Regions from separate parts of the Mesorhizobium sp. M1312 genome, predicted to be linked through region 1. Evidence: riboswitches for the same ligand, from Rfam matches in the RefSeq annotation. Region 1 holds a riboswitch; each other region holds the start of a gene.
What was found. A riboswitch is a leader RNA that binds a small molecule or an ion and turns the genes downstream of it on or off. The one in region 1 is predicted to bind cobalamin.
Positions count from the first base shown of each region.

Region 2: it holds a riboswitch for cobalamin, as region 1 does, so the genes downstream of both, metE (5-methyltetrahydropteroyltriglutamate--homocysteine S-methyltransferase) here and NKH36_RS03615 (CbtB domain-containing protein) in region 1, are expected to answer to the same signal.
Region 3: it holds a riboswitch for cobalamin, as region 1 does, so the genes downstream of both, NKH36_RS01310 (aromatic ring-hydroxylating oxygenase subunit alpha) here and NKH36_RS03615 (CbtB domain-containing protein) in region 1, are expected to answer to the same signal.

Region 1 is NZ_JAMYLQ010000002.1:186,243-192,098, forward strand. Features, by position in the region: gene cbiB (adenosylcobinamide-phosphate synthase CbiB) at 1-380, shown strand, start outside; gene cobO (cob(I)yrinic acid a,c-diamide adenosyltransferase) at 799-1,416, opposite strand; gene cobU (bifunctional adenosylcobinamide kinase/adenosylcobinamide-phosphate guanylyltransferase) at 1,418-1,915, opposite strand; gene NKH36_RS03610 (CbtA family protein) at 1,938-2,738, opposite strand; gene NKH36_RS03615 (CbtB domain-containing protein) at 2,754-2,933, opposite strand; cobalamin riboswitch at 2,971-3,173, opposite strand; gene NKH36_RS03620 (aromatic ring-hydroxylating oxygenase subunit alpha) at 3,406-4,587, shown strand; gene NKH36_RS03625 (acetyltransferase domain-containing protein) at 4,671-5,663, shown strand; gene NKH36_RS03630 (methyltransferase family protein) at 5,660-5,856, shown strand, end outside.
Region 2 is NZ_JAMYLQ010000058.1:7,687-13,542, forward strand. Features, by position in the region: partial or broken gene NKH36_RS33500 (MFS transporter) at 1-1,180, shown strand, start outside; cobalamin riboswitch at 1,670-1,869, shown strand; partial or broken gene metE (5-methyltetrahydropteroyltriglutamate--homocysteine S-methyltransferase) at 1,964-4,308, shown strand; gene NKH36_RS33510 (FMN-binding negative transcriptional regulator) at 4,545-5,189, opposite strand; gene NKH36_RS33515 (dihydrodipicolinate synthase family protein) at 5,224-5,856, opposite strand, start outside.
Region 3 is NZ_JAMYLQ010000001.1:253,457-259,312, forward strand. Features, by position in the region: gene NKH36_RS01290 (MBL fold metallo-hydrolase) at 1-14, shown strand, start outside; gene NKH36_RS01295 (molybdopterin-dependent oxidoreductase) at 142-753, shown strand; gene NKH36_RS01300 (FAD-binding oxidoreductase) at 750-1,496, shown strand; gene NKH36_RS01305 (FAD-binding oxidoreductase) at 1,508-2,623, opposite strand; gene NKH36_RS01310 (aromatic ring-hydroxylating oxygenase subunit alpha) at 2,647-3,894, opposite strand; cobalamin riboswitch at 4,109-4,311, opposite strand; gene NKH36_RS01315 (DUF680 domain-containing protein) at 4,833-5,039, shown strand; gene NKH36_RS01320 (DUF680 domain-containing protein) at 5,163-5,387, shown strand; gene NKH36_RS01325 (DUF680 domain-containing protein) at 5,475-5,711, shown strand; gene NKH36_RS01330 (ABC transporter ATP-binding protein) at 5,807-5,856, opposite strand, start outside.

The DNA of each region.
Region 1 (5,856 bases):
GCCGGGCAGCAGCGCGCTTCGACGATCTGATCAACCTGCCGGCGTCGCGGCTGACCGCGCTGCTCATCGTGCTCGCCGCCTTCCTCGTCAAAGGCGCCGATGCCGGCAATGCCTGGCGCACCGTGCAGCGAGACGCGAAAAAGCACCGCTCGCCCAATGCCGGCTGGCCGGAGGCCGCGATGGCCGGCGCGCTCGGCCTGGCGCTCGCTGGCCCGCGTTCCTATGACGGCGTCATGGTCGACGACGCGTTCATGGGCGAAGGCGGCCGCCGCGATGTCGAGAGCATGGACATCAGGCGGGCGCTGAAACTCTACCGAGTCGCCGACTTTCTGCTGATCGCGCTGTTCGGCTTGCTGTCGGTGATCGTCATCGCTGCGTGACGTTTAATCCGGTCGAGATCGGCTAAAACATAAACCCGCCTCAAAGGCGGGTCGCTGGCGCGAATCTGCACCATGAATAAATTCCTAGCATAACTGCCGTCACAAAGCAATTGATTTCGGGCCACGACGTGGCCAATCGCTTCAGGTTTGCGCTGCCCCTCATCGCCCTGCCGGGCACTTCTCCCCGTATAGTGACGGGGAGAAGAACGCCTTCGCAAAGGATTTCGCCAATCTCCAGCGTTGCAGAAAGGGTGCCGAGGGTCGCGACAAGCCCCTTCTCCCCGTCGCTATACGGGGAGAAGGTGCCGGCAGGCGGATGAGGGGCAGCGCCGACATCGACAATTGGTCATTCCAACATGAGTTGGAGGTTATCTTTGTCTGAAGCCATTGCGCTACCCCAGCGCGCGGGCAAAACCTCTCAGAACTCTATGCCTTGCTGTGCCTTCACGCCGGCGGAAAAGTGATGCTTGGTCACGCCCATCTCGGTGACCAGATCGGCGGCATCGACCAGCGCCGGCTTGGCGTTGCGGCCGGTGACGACGACATGCAGGTTTTCGCGGCGCCCTTTCAGCGCCGCTATCACCATCTCCAGATCGAGGTAGTCGTATCGCAGCGCGATGTTCAACTCGTCGAGCACCAGAAGGCTGATCGATGGATCGGCCATCAGCTCTAGCACCTTGGCCCAGGCCGCCTCGGCTGCCGCGATGTCGCGCTTCAGATCCTGGGTTTCCCAGGTGAAGCCCTCGCCCATCGTGTGCCAGACGACCCGATCGCCGAAAGCGGCAAAGGCGTCCTTCTCGCCGGTGTGCCATTTGCCCTTGATGAACTGGACAACGCCGACGCGCTTACCGTAGCCGATCATCCTCAGCGCCAGCCCGAAGGCGGCAGTGGTCTTGCCCTTGCCGGGCCCGGTGTTGACGATCAGCAGCCCCTTCTCGACCGTCTTTGCCGCGACCTCGGCGTCCTGCACCGCCTTGCGCTTGGCCATCTTGGCGCGGTGGCGTTCCTCGTCCTTGGGATCGATAGTATCAGCCATGTCACTTCACCTTGAGAGGCAGCCCCGCCACCATCAGCAGCACCGTATCGGACACTGCCGCAACTTGCTGGTTGAGCCGGCCGGCGGCATCGCGAAACCGGCGAGCCAACGCATTGTCCGGCACAATGCCCTGGCCGACCTCGTTGGAAACCACGAACCACGGCCCGCGCGGCCGCGACAGCAAATCCACCAGCCCTCGGCATTCAGCCTCAACGTCATCTTCGGCCAGCATATGGTTGGTCAGCCACAAAGTCAGGCAGTCGATCAGGACAGGCCGGTCGGCAGGCAGCGTCTCGATCGCACCGACGAGATCGAGCGGCGCGTCGATGGTCGTCCAGCCCTCGCCGCGCCGCGACCGGTGCAGCGCGATACGCTCGCGCATCTCGCCGTCATAGGCTTGCGCCGTGGCGATATAGGTCCACGGCGCCGGACAGGCCGTCACCAATCTTTCGGCATGCGCGCTCTTGCCGGAGCGCGCACCGCCGATGACTAGGGTCAGCGTCCCGCCGGAAGCAACGCGATCAGGCAAAGCTGTCGCGCAGGCCGGTCGTCGTGCCGGTCAAGCGGCCGCGCACCACGCCGACGACCGCGCCGAGCGCCAGCCAGAACACCAGATTGGTCAGCGTCACCGCCACCACGAACTGGTGGTGCAGGCCTTCCGGGATCGGCGACTCGAAACTGTCGGGCTGCGGCGCGCCGACGATATGCGGCGCCACGATCAACGCTACGGCAATCAGCGCCAGCGGCAGCGACTTGCGGAAGGCAAGCAGGCCGAGGCCGGCCGCCGTCGCCACCACCGTCGCCATCCACCAGATCTGGCGCTGGGTGAGATCGGCCGCCGGCATTGCCGGCAGTTCGGGCGGCAGGCCAAGATTCGGTGCCAGCGTGAACACCGCAAAGCCGGCAAGGCCCCAGAACACGCCCTGACGCCAATTGCCGATGCCGCCGGCGAACTCCGAAGCGGCGACCAGGATCAGCGCAAAGCCGATGCCGGTGACGACATTCGCAACGACATTGAAAGCGAAGCGCTCGAAGCCATCGGCTGGCGCCCAGCCTTCGTCTTCCTCGGTGGCTGCTTCAGCCGGCATCGGTGCGGCGCTGCTCATGGCATTTTCTGCCGATGCGGCGGTGCTCATGGCATTGGTGTCTGGCGCTGCCGGTGCGGCGGCATGGTCATGCGTGTGGCCGCCGCCGGCCTGTTCGTAAACTTCCGCCTTGAGGATGAGCGGCACCGTGGCGTAGGCCTGCATGCAGGCGAGAACGACGCCAGCCACTAGCCCTGCGATCGCCGCGATGAACACGACGTTGCGAAACAGTGTCATGATGTCAGCCTCTCGTCAGTGGCAGGGGAACGCCATCGAATGGCGATAGTCGTGAGCGGCATTGTGGACCGCATCGATATGCGAGAAGCCGACAAAGCCCATGACGAAAATGCCGAGAAATGCAGCAAGCGCCAGCTGCATGAAGCGCGACTGCGAGGAGACGGAAGCGCCGAGCGAGACGGAAGCGGTATTCATGTCTTGTCCTTTCGCCCTCCACCCGAGGGCATAGAAGTCAGTTCTCCTGTCGCCGGCAGGTCTCCTGGCTCGCGGATCAGCGCCCTTCCCCACCTTCCCGAAGAAACTCTTCAGTGGCACATGGAGAGGACTACCGCACACAGTTGCGGGGGCAGCCACGGCATTGGGCAAACAATTCGCCCTCACCGCATTCCCTTTAGAGCGCCGTGCGTCCGAATGGACGCACAAAGGACGCTCTAACACTTAGACTCTGCGCATGACCTTTCCGGAACCGATTCCGGTTCCGGGATCATGCGCGGCTCCAAAACGGAACCGACGACAGCTGCGACTATAGGCAGAATCGTCGCGCCCGGCAAACCAAATTCCGCCAGCTACCAGCGCGAATGCGCCGTATCGGCAGATCAGCCGGCCGGCCCCGCGATTGACAATTTTCGCGGCCGGGTGTCGGCTGGGGCACCACAGGAAGTCGGTCATGCGACCCAGCCCGAGCAAGCGCGATTCCTATAACGGTTTGACGCGACTTGAACCGACGCTGCCGTCATCGGCCTACTGGGACATCGAGGCCTATCAGCGCGATCTCGACGCCATCTGGTATCGAAGCTGGCTGCTCGTCTGCCGCGAGGTCGACCTTGCCCAGCCGCTGGCGTTCAGGACCTTCCGTGTCGGCACGCAGGAGATCCTCGTGCTGCGCGACGAGACCGGCGAGCTGCGCGCCTTACACAACACCTGCCGGCATCGCGGCTCGCAGCTTTGCCGGGAAAGCGAAGGGCGGCTGAAGGCGCGGCTCATCACTTGCCCCTATCACGCCTGGTCCTATTCGCTGCGCGGCGATCTCGTGCGCGTGCCGTCGAGATCGCTGCCTGAAGGCTTCGACAAGGCCGATCATCCACTCTACCGCGTGGCGCTGTCGATGTGGCGCGGTTTCGTCTTCATCAATCTCAGGGAAGATGCCGCCGGTTCGGCCGAAACATCCTTCGATCCGGCATCCGGCAATCTCGCCAACTGGCCGCTGGAAACGCTGGTGTCCGGCCATGTGCTGCGCAAGGTGATGAACTGCGACTGGAAGATCTTCTGGGAGAACTTCAACGAGTGCCTGCATTGCCCAGGCGTCCACAAGGACCTGTCGCGGCTGGTGCCGATCTATGGCCGCGGTCTGATGGGGCGGCACGACGACCCCGAATGGTCCCGTCACGCTGGCAATGATGCCCCGGAGTTTTCCGGCGGGCTGCGGGCCGGAGCCGAGACATGGTCGCGCGACGGGCGCGTCCACGGCCCGGTCTTTCCCGACCTGACTTCAGCCGAGCGTTCCGCCGGGCAGACCTATGCCACCAACCTGCCGTCGATGTTCATCGTCGGCCATGTCGACTATGTCAGGACCGTGCGGCTGGTGCCGCTTGGACCGGAGCAGACCGAACTGACCGCCGAATGGCTTTTTTCGCCCGAAGCGATCGCCGATCCGACGACGGATATCGACAACATCGTCGCCTTTGGTAGCCAGGTGCTGGAGGAAGACGCCGATATCTGCGAGATCAACCAGAAAGGCCTGCGCTCGATGCGCCACAACGCCGGCGTGCTGATGCCCGAGGAATATGAATTGCTTCGCTTCCACAACTGGGTACGCGAGCGGCATGCAATGCTTTCACCCAAGCCCTGAACATCAAAGGGATTTGGCCCGCCTTCTTTTGTCCTGGGCAACCATGATAGTCGTCTTGCAGTGCTGAATCAGATTGCGAGACCATGAGCATTTCTACGCCGACCATTCAGGACCGATCCACGCGCATCATCGCCATCGACGTCGCCCGCGGCATCGCTTTGCTTGCCATGGCGAGCTACCATTTCACCTGGGATCTCGAATTCTTCGGCTACACCGATCCCGGCCTGACCGCCTTCGGCTGGTGGAAATTCTACGCGCGCTGCATCGCTTCGACCTTCCTGTTCCTGGTCGGCGTCAGCCTGTTCCTCGCCCATGGCAAACTGATCCGCTGGAACGGCTTCTGGAAACGCTTCGCCATGGTCGCCGGGGCGGCGCTCGCCATATCGGCTGCCACAAGGCTTGCCACGCCGGACAGTTTTATCTTCTTCGGTATCCTGCACGAGATCGCGCTCGCCAGCCTGCTCGGGCTGGCTTTTCTGCGGCTGCCGGCGCTGCTGACGCTTGTTGTCGCAGCTTTCGTCATCACCGCGCCGCTCTACCTCAGGTCCGGTATCTTTGACCATCCGGCCCTGTGGTGGGTCGGCCTGTCGGCAACCAACCCGCGCTCCAATGACTATGTCCCGCTGTTTCCATGGTTCGGCGCCGTGCTTGTGGGTATCGCGGCGGCAAAATTCGCCTCCGCTTCCGGCGTGCTGACGCGGCTGGCGGGCCTGACGCCCGGCCGCTGGACCAACCCGCTGGTCTTTATCGGCCGGCACAGCCTCGCCTTCTATCTGATCCACCAGCCGGTACTGATCGGCTCGGTCTGGCTGCTTTCGCAAGTCATGCCGGCACCGATCGAGACCAGGCAGGTCACCTTCCTGAAAGAATGCCAGACATCGTGCGAGCAATCGCGCGACACGGGGTTCTGCTCCAGCTATTGTGTGTGCATGCTCGATACGCTCGAGGGCGAGGCCACGCTTGATCGACTCTACCGCAACGACCAGGCTGCGGAATGGAAGGCACATCTCGACGAGCTCGCCGGCGCCTGCACTGCCAAAGCCGACAGCACTTTGATGGAGGGAGGAGCACAATGACCGACCATCAACAGAAACCGGGGCAGCCGAGACCGGGGCTCATACCATGGCCGCCGCTGATCTATGTCGCGGCCATCGCCGTCAGCATCGCGCTTGGCTTGCTCTATCCGCTGCCGTGGATCGGTGGCCTTTTGGGCGACATCCTGTTCGCGGCCGGCTGGGTGGCATTGTTCGGCGTCGTCGCGCTCTGGTT
Region 2 (5,856 bases), on a different contig from region 1:
ATGAGCTACAATCTCATGCGCAGCATCGGGCCGGCGATTGGCGGCATAATCGTGGCCACAGCGGGTGCGGCCTTCGCGTTCCTCTTCAACGTCTTTTGCTACTTCGCTCTGATCACTGCGCTGTTGCGGTGGAAAGCCGTACGGGCACGACAAGCGCTGCCGCGGGAGGCTTTCGGCAGTGCGATGGCGGCGGGCTTCCGTTACGTGCTCTTGTCGCCGAACCTTCTCAAGGTGATGTGCCGGAGTTTCATTTTCGGCCTCACCGCCGTTGTCATTTTGGCTCTCCTGCCGTTGGTTGCGCGCGAACAGATCAAAGGGACCGCAGTCACCTACGGCGTGATGCTCGGCTTCTTCGGCCTGGGAGCGATTTGCGGCGCGCTCCTCATCGGGCGGGTCCGAGAAGTTCTCTCCAACGAATGGGTCATTCGCGGTGCGTTCTTTATATTGGCGATCAGCTGCTTCTTTCTGGCATGGAGTGAGCACGTTTGGCTGAGCTGTCTCCTCCTCATGCCGGCCGGTGCGGCTTGGATTCAATCATTCTCGCTGTTTAACGTCACAGTGCAGCTTTCGGCGCCGCGGTGGGTGGTTGGACGCGCCCTGTCTCTCTATCAGACGGCCACATACGGCGGCATGGCGGCGGGAAGCTGGCTTTGGGGCGAACTGGCGGATGTCCAAGGTGTTTCGGGAGCCTTCCTCGTGGCCAGCGTGGTTCTTGTGATTGGTGGACTGATGGGGATCGTTCTGCCTCAGCCGGATTTCGAAACGCTCAATCTGGATCCGACCAACAAGTTCAGCGAACCGACGCTGCAACTTGACCTGCGGCCACGAAGCGGTCCGATCATGGTGATGGTCGATTATCGTATCGATCAGAGAGATGTCCCAGAATTTCTCAGTGTGATGACATCGTGGCGAAAAGCCCGGCTGCGAGATGGCGCCAGACAATGGGCGTTGCTGCGTGACCTGGAAAAGCCCGAACTATGGACCGAGTGCTATCATGTGCCAACCTGGGTCGAGTATGTTCGCCACAACAATAGGCAGACCCGGGATGACCGAAATCGTTGCGCGCCTGGAAGCGCTGCACCGTGGCGATTGCCCGCCCAAGACGCATCACAAGATCGAACGCCAAACCGTGCGCGTGCACGACGATTTGCCGCTCAGGCCTCATTTGGACAGGACTTGAGCTGGCCCGGTGGTTTAAGCCGGGTTCCGTTGAGCCGGTGGGCTGCGAACAAGCAGTTCGAGACATTGGCCTCGATCACTTCGCAACACGCCGCTGCAGCGGGGGTGCTCCCCTCGAAGTCGTTGTGTCGTATCACCGAGGGCATCACGGCCAACACCTTCCACATGGGCAACAGCCTCGCCATTGAGCCGAATATAGTCGCGAGCAGATCACCAAAGAAGCGGTCGGAACCTCGGAACGAAGTTCGACGCCGTGGCGTTCGCATGATGCGGGAAGCAGCACCACGGCGCTTAGCGGTATGGTTGCCGCCGGCAGCCGACGAACTCCTATCCTCCTGGACCGCTGTGCGTCATTGCTTTGATTTACCGGCCGCTCAAGGCTCCCACAGTCTTCGCTTTCGAGACGACCTTTGGGAAAAATGCAACCGGAATTTAACATAACGACATAAACATTTCTTTATGCGACGTTGACAAGGAAGCGAACTGCTGTAATTGTCTCCCATGTCGTGGTTCTCCGTACGGCGCTGCCGCAGCGGAGCTAAGAGGGAAGCCGGTGCGATGCCGGCGCTGCCCCCGCAACTGTTAGCGGCGAGCCAACTCCACTCGTGTCACTGAGGCGAATAGCCTTGGGAAGACGGGTAGAAGCTATGACCCGCGAGCCAGGAGACCTGCCACGGCGAGTTACGTCCACGGGCGGGGTGTCTCGGTGGCCGCTGCAGCCTGGCGTTCGTGCCGGCCTGCTAGCGCCTTCCTTGTCACCGACGCCCCAACCATCGGGGTTGGCATGACTGTCTCTCAGCAAATTCCTGTAGCAACGCTCGGCGTGCCGCGCTTCGGTCGTAAGCGAGAACTGAAATTCGCGCTTGAAAGCTACTGGTCCGGAAAATCTTCCGCTGGCGACCTTCTCACCACTGCGAAGGCGCTGCGTGCCGCCAGCTGGGAGGAGCAGCGCGATCGCGGCGTGTCGAAAATCCCGTCGAACGACTTCTCGCTCTACGATCATGTGCTCGACACCGCAGTCATGGTCGGCGCCGTGCCAGCCCGTTACGCCTGGAATGGCGGCGAGGTCCCACTCGACATTTACTTCGCCATGGCGCGCGGCAACCAAGGTCAGACGGAGGATTGTGGACACGCTGGTCACCAGCCCGCGGCTCGTGGGCCTAGTGTAACCGCGATGGAAATGACCAAGTGGTTTGACACCAACTATCACTACATTGTGCCGGAACTAGACGATTATCAGACGTTCGCCCTTTCGTCGACGAAGCCGGTTGATTACTTCCTCGAGGCTAAAGCCCTCGGCATTCACACACGCCCAGTCATGCTTGGACCGATCACCTTCCTCAAGCTGGCGAAATCGCCTACGGAAGGCTTCGATCCCATCGCGCTCCTACCACGGCTTCTGCCCGTCTACGCGCAACTCCTGCGGAGCTTGAAGCTATCGGGTGCCGATTGGGTGCAGATCGATGAGCCAGCGCTTGTCCTCGATCTGAACCCGAACGAACGAGCTGCGTTCGAATACGCCTATGGCCAGCTGTCAAAAGCCGCGCCCGAGCTGAAGATCATGCTGGCTACCTATTTCGGGCCGCTGGGAGACAATCTCGAAACCGCGGTTTCTCTGCCCCTGGCCGGGCTGCATATTGATCTCGTGCGCGCTCCCGAGCAGCTGGAAACGGTGGGTCGGCTCGCTCCGAAGGATCTGGTGGTCTCGCTTGGCTTGATCGATGGCCGCAACGTCTGGCGTGCGAACCTGCCCGCCATTCTCGACCGCATCAAACCGATCGTCGCCGGCTGGCCCTTGGACCGCGTCGAGATCGCGCCTTCCTGCTCGATGCTGCATGTGCCGATCGACCTGCGCATGGAGACGGAACTCGAGGCGGACATCAGGTCGTGGCTCGCCTTCGCGGCCCAGAAGACCGACGAGCTGGTCTTGCTGGCCCGGGCCCTGTCCCAAGGCAGGGATGCGGTGGCGGGCGCGTTGAAAGCGTCTGCCGAGGCCGCCGCCACTCTCCTGACATCCACGAAGATCCATGACCCGCTTGTTGAGCGGCGGATCGCCAGCATTGACGACAGCATGAAGCGACGAGAGAGCGCTTTTGCCGAGCGCTCCAGAGTCCAGGCCGGCACGCTCGGGCTGCCGCCGTTCCCGACGACGACCATCGGGTCCTTCCCGCAGACGCCGCAGGTACGCAGGGCGCGGGCCGCTCATGCGAAGGGCCAGCTGAGCTATGTCGACTACGAGACCTTCATGAAGAAGGAGATCGAGGCTGCAATTCGCTGGCAGGAAGAGATCGGGCTGGACGTGCTGGTGCACGGTGAGTTCGAACGTACGACATGGTACAGCATTTCGGCGAGCAGCTGTCCGGCTTCGCCTTCACCCAGCATGCCTGGGTGCAGAGCTATGGGTCGCGTTACGTGCGCCCCCCCATCATCTTCGGCGACGTATCGAGGCCCAATCCGATGACGCTGCGCTGGTGGCAATTCGCCCAGTCGCTTACGGAAAACCCTGTGAAGGGAATGCTCACAGGCCCAGTGACCATTCTCAACTGGTCTTTTGTTCGCGACGACGTACCCCGCTCCGAAGCATGCCGCCAGATCGCGCTCGCCATCCGCGACGAAGTGACGGATCTCGAATGGTCCGGCGCAAGGATGATCCAGATCGACGAGGCCGCGTTTCGCGAAGGATTGCCACTGCGCAAATCTGACTGGAAAGTCTATCTCGACTGGACTGTCGAATGCTTCCGGATCGCTTCAACGGGTGTAAAGGACTCGACTCAAATCCATACCCACATGTGCTATTCGGAGTTCAACGAGATCATCGACGCGATCGCTGAAATGGATGCGGATGTCATTTCGATTGAGACGTCGCGCTCGAAAATGGAACTGCTGGACGCCTTCACGAGCTCCAAATATCCGAACGAAATCGGTCCCGGAGTCTATGACATTCACTCACCACGCGTCCCGGAAGTCGGCGAGATTTCGGATCTCATCATGCTTGCCCGCGAGCGACTGTCGGATGCCCAACTGTGGGTAAACCCGGACTGTGGCCTCAAAACACGCAAATGGGAGGAGGTCCGCCCTGCCCTCATGAACATGGTTGCTGCAGCACGCGCGCTCCGGGAGAAAGTGTAGGCCGGAGGGTTTCCTGGTTGCTCACCATGGGATGAGTTACCGGCTGCCGCATGTGGGCCGTGAATGTGCCAAAACGCGATCACATCCTTTGAAATAAGTCACTCGAGCGAGAATGTGCACTTTCCTTCGGCACGTGCAATTTCGTGTGCCAGGCGTTTATCGTTCGCTCGGCTTTTCGCAGCACCATCCAGGGTAAGCTTTGCTGACATTCATCAAAGTGCGATGGGCCACGCTCTTCAGCCTTGTTTGGGCTTCCGGGCGGCGGCTGCAAGCATCGCCTGACCGACGCGGCGGTCGCCTTGGGCGTTCAGCATTTCGCCGGCATTGCAGATATCACGTGCCTCCTTGTTCTGGCTGAGCTTGGCTTTGCCTACAAGGCGGGTGATCTCGATCTCCAGGCCGATGATCGCCTTGACCATAGTGTCGATGAAGTCCTTCGGCGCGTTACCCATCTTCCACGGGACAGGCTGGGTCGCCTCGTGCCTGTGGGTCAGTTTGGCGACATTGCGGCGGACATAGCGTTCGTCGTCGTGGATTGTGATCCATCCATATGCATGTGCGACGAGGTAGTTCCAGGTCGGCACCTGCTTCTGGAACTCCTGCTTGCTCGGATACCACTGCGGCGAAATGTAGGCGTCGGCGGCGCGGAACACCACGAGCACCTCATCGCCGGTCGTCAGGTCCTGCCAAACTGGATTGTTGCGTGCGACGTGGCAGCGAAGGGTACCGTTTTGTCCCTGTGACGTGTCGAGTTGGAAGGGGATGTGATTGGCGTCGAGACCGCTCCGGCCATGGGTTATCAGCACACCAAGTGCGTTGTTCTCGATCAGTTCGTAAAGGACTTCTCGGCTCGGTTCATCGAAATGCGCGGGTAAATACATGACAGGTTCCTTCACTGGCCGCCGGCTTCGCTGTTCACCGGTTGACATCCGATGGCAAGCGTTCCAACGCGGCGGCGATCTGGCGCTTCGCTGCTGAGGGCAGAGGCAGGATGGGACGCGGGGGGTCGGCACGGCAAATGTCGAGCAATTCGGCAAGTGCAAAGACGACGCGAAGGCTCGAGAACTCCTTGAAGAGGCTCCAGAGCGGCGCAAGCGTGGCATCGATCCGTCGCGCTTCGGCCGCATCGCCCTGTTGCGCCGCCCTGACGATCTTGACGCAGACCTCGGGCAGGATGCCGGCGAGGACGCTGTACCATGTGTCGGCGCCGGCGATTAGGGCCTCTGCGGCGTTCCAGTCGCCGCTGTAGCCGATCGAGAACCCTTCCGGCACAGTGCGCCTCTGGTCGGCCAGATGGCTCTTGATCGCATCGCCCTTGTCTGTCGGATTCTTGATAGCAACGATCCCCCGCAGCTTTGCCAGGCGGCTGACGAGTGCGGGGGTGAAACGGAAATGCGTCGTTCCTGGATTGTCGTAGACGACGATCGGCAGGCCACTTTCGCGCGCCACAGTGGAGAAATGTTCGAACACCTCGTCATCAGTGAGCGGGGTGTAAGAGGCGGCGGCAAGCAACCCCGCGGCAGCTCCAAGGGCCTTGGCGTCCTGCGC
Region 3 (5,856 bases), on a different contig from region 1:
GGATCGGCGCATAAGAGGCTTCCTGCCAGGCGAGACAGGCAAGACCCCGACACGTCCGTCAAGATTCTGGTTGCCCGCCAGAGCATCTTCGAGAAGACTGGTGAAGGCCGACAGACGGCCTCAAGCAAACGGATTGTCTCGATGGTCACCCGCGGCTTCTCGTCAGGACGAAAGCCCCCGACGGACACGGATGCGCGCATCCCGCCGGGGCAGTATCTCGAGCAAGGATTCCCGGTGCTGTCGGCCGGGCCGACGCCGCACGTGCGCACCGAGGACTGGTCGTTCACGCTCAAGCATGGACCGCGGCCGATCAAGAAGTGGAACTGGACAGAGTTCAACACGCTGCCTTTGACCAAGATGACCCGCGACATCCATTGCGTGACCGCATGGACAAAGTTCGACACGGCATGGCAGGGCGTGCTGGTCGACGATATTCTGGCGGATGCCGGCATTAAGCCACTGAGCCCCTTCATGCTGGCGCTGTCGTTTGACGGCTACACCACCAACGTGCCGACGAAGGATCTCACCGCCGGCAAGGCGATGGTGGCTCTGCTTTACGAAGGCAAGCCGATCACGCCGGACCATGGCGGCCCGGCGCGGCTGCTGGTTCCGCATCTCTATTTCTGGAAGTCGGCCAAATGGCTGAACGGGCTGCAGTTCACCGAACGTGACGAGCCGGGGTTCTGGGAATTGCGCGGCTATCACATCTATGGCGACCCGTGGCGCGAGCAGCGCTATACGGGCGATCCATGAGCGACGGGCCGGCGGCGCAGTCGCCCTGGCAGACCGTCACCATCCGGCGCATCGAAAAGCGCACGCCGCGCGTCACCAGCTTTTTCCTCGAGCCGTCGCGGCCCTTCGGCTATCGTGCCGGGCAGCATGTCGATGTCAGGCTGACGGCGCCGGACGGATATCAGGCGCGTCGCTCCTACTCGATCGCCTCGGCGCCGGAAGCCGGCGAAACGATCGAACTGGCGATCGAAAGGCTTGATGATGGCGAGGTCTCGCCGTTCTTCCACGATGTCGCGGCGGTCGGCGACGAGGTCGAACTGCGCGGACCGCTCGGCGGCCACTTCGTCTGGTCCGACAGCGACGGCGGCCCGCTTCTGCTGGTCGGCGGCGGCTCGGGCGTGGTGCCGCTGACGGCGATGATCCGCCATCGCACCGCGCGCAGATCGGCGGTGCCCGTGGCACTGGTGTTTTCCGCACGGGTCTGGGACGAGGTGATCTTTCGCGACGAGCTGATCGACTTCCACGATCGCCGTGACGGCTTCGATCTGGTGTTGGCGCTGACTCGCGAGCCGGCCCGGCGCCCGGCGGACTATTCGCGGCGGGTCGATGCCGGAATGATGGAGCAATCAATGGCACGGCTGCCCGCGCCGCCCAGGTTCGCCTTTGTCTGCGGCTCGAATGCCTTCGTGTCGGCCGCCGCCCAGGCGCTGATCGATGCCGGCGTTCCGGCAAGCCTCATCCGCACCGAGCGCTACGGGGTCTGAGCGCCCGTCGGTCAGGCGTCGATTTCCAGCGCCGACAGCGGCCTTGAGCAGCAGGCGAGGATAAAACCGTCGTCGATCTCGTGATCGAGGATGCCGCCATTGTGGCTCATCTCGACTGTGCCCGAGACCTTTTTCACCTTGCAGGTTCCGCACAGACCGAACTCGCAGGCCGCCGGGATGCGCACGCCCGATGCGCGCGCCGTCTGCAGCACGGTCTGGCCGGCAACGCAGTCCGCATCGACATCCGAAAGCGAAAAGCGGATCGGCGTTGCGGCCTCGGCAGGCGCCTCGACCCCGCCCTCTGCCGGCCCACCCTTTGCCGGCAAACCGAATGGAGCCGGTATTTCCTCCACCGCAGGGGCCGCAAAGCTTTCCTGATGGTAATTGGCCATCTCGAAGCCGGCCGCCTCCAGCATCTGCCGCACGGCGCGCATGAACGGGTCGGGACCGCAGCAGAAAATTTCGCGCTCACGAAAATCGGGCGCCAGCAGCGGCAGCCGTATCGCGTCGATCCGGCCCATGTGGCCGAACCAGCCTTCGCGGCTGGACCGCTCCTCGATCATGAAGCCGAGCGTCAGGCCCGGCATGCGGCTGCCGAGCAGTTCGAGCTCCTTGCGGAAGATGATCTCCTCGGGCTTTCGCGCGCAGTTGACGAAGCCGACATCGGTCCATGGCGCGCAATCGTTCAGCCAGCGCAGCATCGACATCATCGGCGTCACGCCGGAGCCGGCCGAAATGAACAGATACTTAGCCGCGGGGTGGCTGTGCAGCGAAAAGTCGCCGGTCGGCCCATAGGCTTTCACGTGAACGCCGGGTTTCAGATTGTCGAACATCCAGCGCGTGCCGAGGCTGCCGGCCTGCGCTTTCACCGTCACCGCGATCGAGAACGGCCGCGACGGCGAGGACGACAGCGTATAGGTCCGCATCAGCGGGCCCTCGGTGGTCGGCAATTCCAGCGTCACGAACTGCCCCGGTCTGTAGCGGAACCAGGTCTGGTTGTCGGAGCGGAAGGTGAAGGTCTTCACGTCCGGCGCCTCGTCGCTGACGCCGATCACTTCCAGCACCTGGAGCCTGTCGTTCCAGGGCGCCATCTCGTCGAGATGGCGGTAGAGGCCAAGGTCTGTCATCGCATTCATACCCTTGACCTTTCTCAGGCGACGCTGCGCAACGCCGCCCGGCCGTCCTCGGCAAGCCGCGGCCCGATGAAGAAGGCGTACCATTCGACGAACTGGATGACGCCGCCCTCATGCAGTTCAGAATAGGGGCCGGGCTCGTAGGCCGGCGACAGGATGCCGAAGGCGTTTTCCTCGACGATGCGGCGGTCCTGATCGTTGGTCTCGGTCCAGACATGGGTGAGTTCGGCGAGATCGTAATCGACGCCTTCGACCGCGTCCTTGTGGACGAGCCATTTGGTGGTGACGGCCGTTTCCGTGGCGCTGATCGGCAGCACGCGGAAGGTGACGGCATGATCGCCGAGAATATGGTTCCAGGTCGTCGGATAGTGGTAGAGCAGCAGCGAGCCGATGCGCTCGGTCGAAACGCTGTCGGAAAGGTTCTTCTTCACCGCGCGTCTTCCCGTCATCGTGTAGCTGACGGCATCGCGCAGCAGCGGCGCGCGGGTGGCACGATACTGCCCTGCCGGATCGATGCGGAACCTGCTCGGCAAGCCCGCCGCCTCGCATTTCGCCCAGTGCGCGAGCATCTCCGGATCGCTGTCGGCGCCCTGCACGCCAGTCACGGTCGGCGCTTCCGGGAAGGTCTTGCACAGTTCCGGATGGTTACCGGCGCAATGGTAGCACTCGCGGTTGTTCTCCCAGACGAGCTTCCAGTTGCCCTTCTCGACGATGGTCGATTCGAAGGCGATCTTTGCCTCGCGCAGCCGGTGCGGCAGGAGGTAGGGCTCGATCATGGCGCGCATCGGCGCGAAATCGGCGGGTTCCTTGGCCAGGCAGATGAAGATGTAGCCGCCAACGCTTTCGCAAGCCACTGGCTTTAGGCTGAACTGGCCCTTGTCGAAGCCCTCCGCCATCTGCCTTGCGAACAAAAGCCGGCCGTCCAGCTCGTAGGTCCACTGGTGATAGGGGCAGACGAGCTTTGCCGCCGTACCCTTGTCGGCATTGCAGACGCGGCTGCCGCGATGCCGGCAGGAATTGTGGAACGCATTGATCTTGCCTTGCTGGTCGCGAACCAGCACGAGCGGATAGTCGCCGATCTGCGCGGTGATGTAGCTGCCCGGCTTCGGCAACTCGCAATCGTGGCCGATGAACAGCCAGTCGCGATACCAGATCAGCTCCATGTCGAGCTTGAAGAAATCGGGATCGGTATAGAAGGGCTGCTCGAGCGAGTAGCCTTCCCTGCGGCCGTGCAAGAGCCTCAGCATGTCGTTGCGCGCATCCATGTCCTGTCCTCATAGCCGTCGCATCGGCCCGAAATCGGAATCGATTTCGGAAAGCACCATGCGCAATTCAAAGTCCGGGAGCCTACTTTGTGCGTCCGAATGGACGCACATCGCTCCAAAGCTGAACTGGTGGTGATGGAGGGAGGATCGGCCGCCAGCCGGCGACAGGGCCGGGCATGCATCATCCACCTCTTGACCGCCCACCGCGATCAGTCGAGTCTAGAAATCTCGGGCTGGTTTCCGGGCTCTGGAGTGTCCTTGCGGACTCATCGCGACACCTTCCCAGGCTTGTGGCCCAGTGGTCTCCCGTTGCGACTTGAACTCCACCACCGTTGCGGGGGCAGCGCCGGGTTCTGACCGGCTTCCCAATTCTCCGCTTCGTCGTCACCAAGCGGCACCTGAGATGGCGTGATCTAATCATGACGGCCGGCTGACTGTCGGCATGAAAGCGACATCGTATCCATGCGGCGCGACACGACCGGCGAAACCTGTGGGCCGGGATTTGAGGGGGATGAAATTGCACCCGGCTGCGAGCGCTGCCGGTTCTGAAAGCATGCCGGATTTACCCATTGCAGGCGCCAAAGTGGTTAACGATTCGACAACAACTCAGCACCGGCTTTTTAAGCCGCTTCTAAAATCGAACCGAACGGTTCGTTTCTGTTGACGATGCGTGCATGACGCTGTGAACGCAGGTTCGGCAATCCGTCAATGGTCGAACGGCGCCCTTTGGCATAACCGTCTGAAAACAAAACGTAAGGCGGTGCCGTTAGAAGCCTCTGGTACAATTTCAAGGTGTAGATTCTTGGTCCACACGGAACAACTTCGTGATTGGAATCTGCCGAATAGCCTTCCCACATCGGGGCTGTCCGAACGACGAGAATTCCTCCCAAGACACGCCGCTAGACGGACGGAAAACTAAAGATACTGGAGTACCAAAAATGAAAAAGATTGCTCTTACTGCCGTCGCCGTTCTGGCCATCACCGGCAACGCCTTTGCCGCTGGCAGCGACCATTATGGGTCCAACGGCGCCAACCAGCCGGCCGCTGCGGTCGACAGCTTGTACACGGCTTCCATTCAGAAGCCGACTCACGCTGAAAAGCCCGTTGTCCAGGGCGCAGACCGCAACCTTTTCGGCAACAATTAACAGCTGATCCCAGGTCATGATCCCGAAAAGTGGAAACCGGTTTTCGGAAAAGATCGTGGTCAAACAAGACAGAGCGGCGGCCAGGCCCGCCGCTCGGGATCTGAAAATTCAGGAGTACTAGAAATGAAGAAGATCATTCTTGCCACCGCCGCCATTCTGGCCATCTCCGGCAGCGGTTTTGCCGGCAGCGACAATTTTGGATCGAACGGCGCCAACCAGCCGGCCGCTGCGGTCGACAACAGCTCGTACACCGCTTCGATTCAGAATTCGGCTTCGGCGCAGAATCCGGTTCCGGCTGACGAGAAGCCCGTCAATGGCAGCGACCGTAATCTTTTCGGCAACAACTAATGTCGATCCCAGCAGCGGCCGCGGCATTGTCTTTTATCAAGACCAGGCCGGCCGCTGATGGAAAAAAGAAAATCCAGGAGTACTGAAATGAAGAAGATCGTTCTTACCGCTGCCGCACTTTTGATTGCTGCCGGCAGCGCCTATGCCCGCAACGACAACGTTGGCGGAACCGACATCAACAAGCAGGCGACCGTCAACGTCGACAACACGCAGACGTCCTCGGTAGGCAATACCGGCTCGCCGGTCTACAAGCTGCTCAATTCGTCGGGCGACGTACAGAAGTCCGCCCCGGAGGGCAGCGACCGGAACTTGTTCGGCCGCTAACAGCGAGCTGAATGCACAAGAGCGGCGGGCCTTGCCTGCCGATCTTGTTTTTGCCATCGCCAAATTGCGTGTATCCAGCAGTTTGGCTGCCGCCGTCAGGCTGCCTTTGCTTCCGCCTTGTGGAGTGTGAAGGAATGCCCGTCGG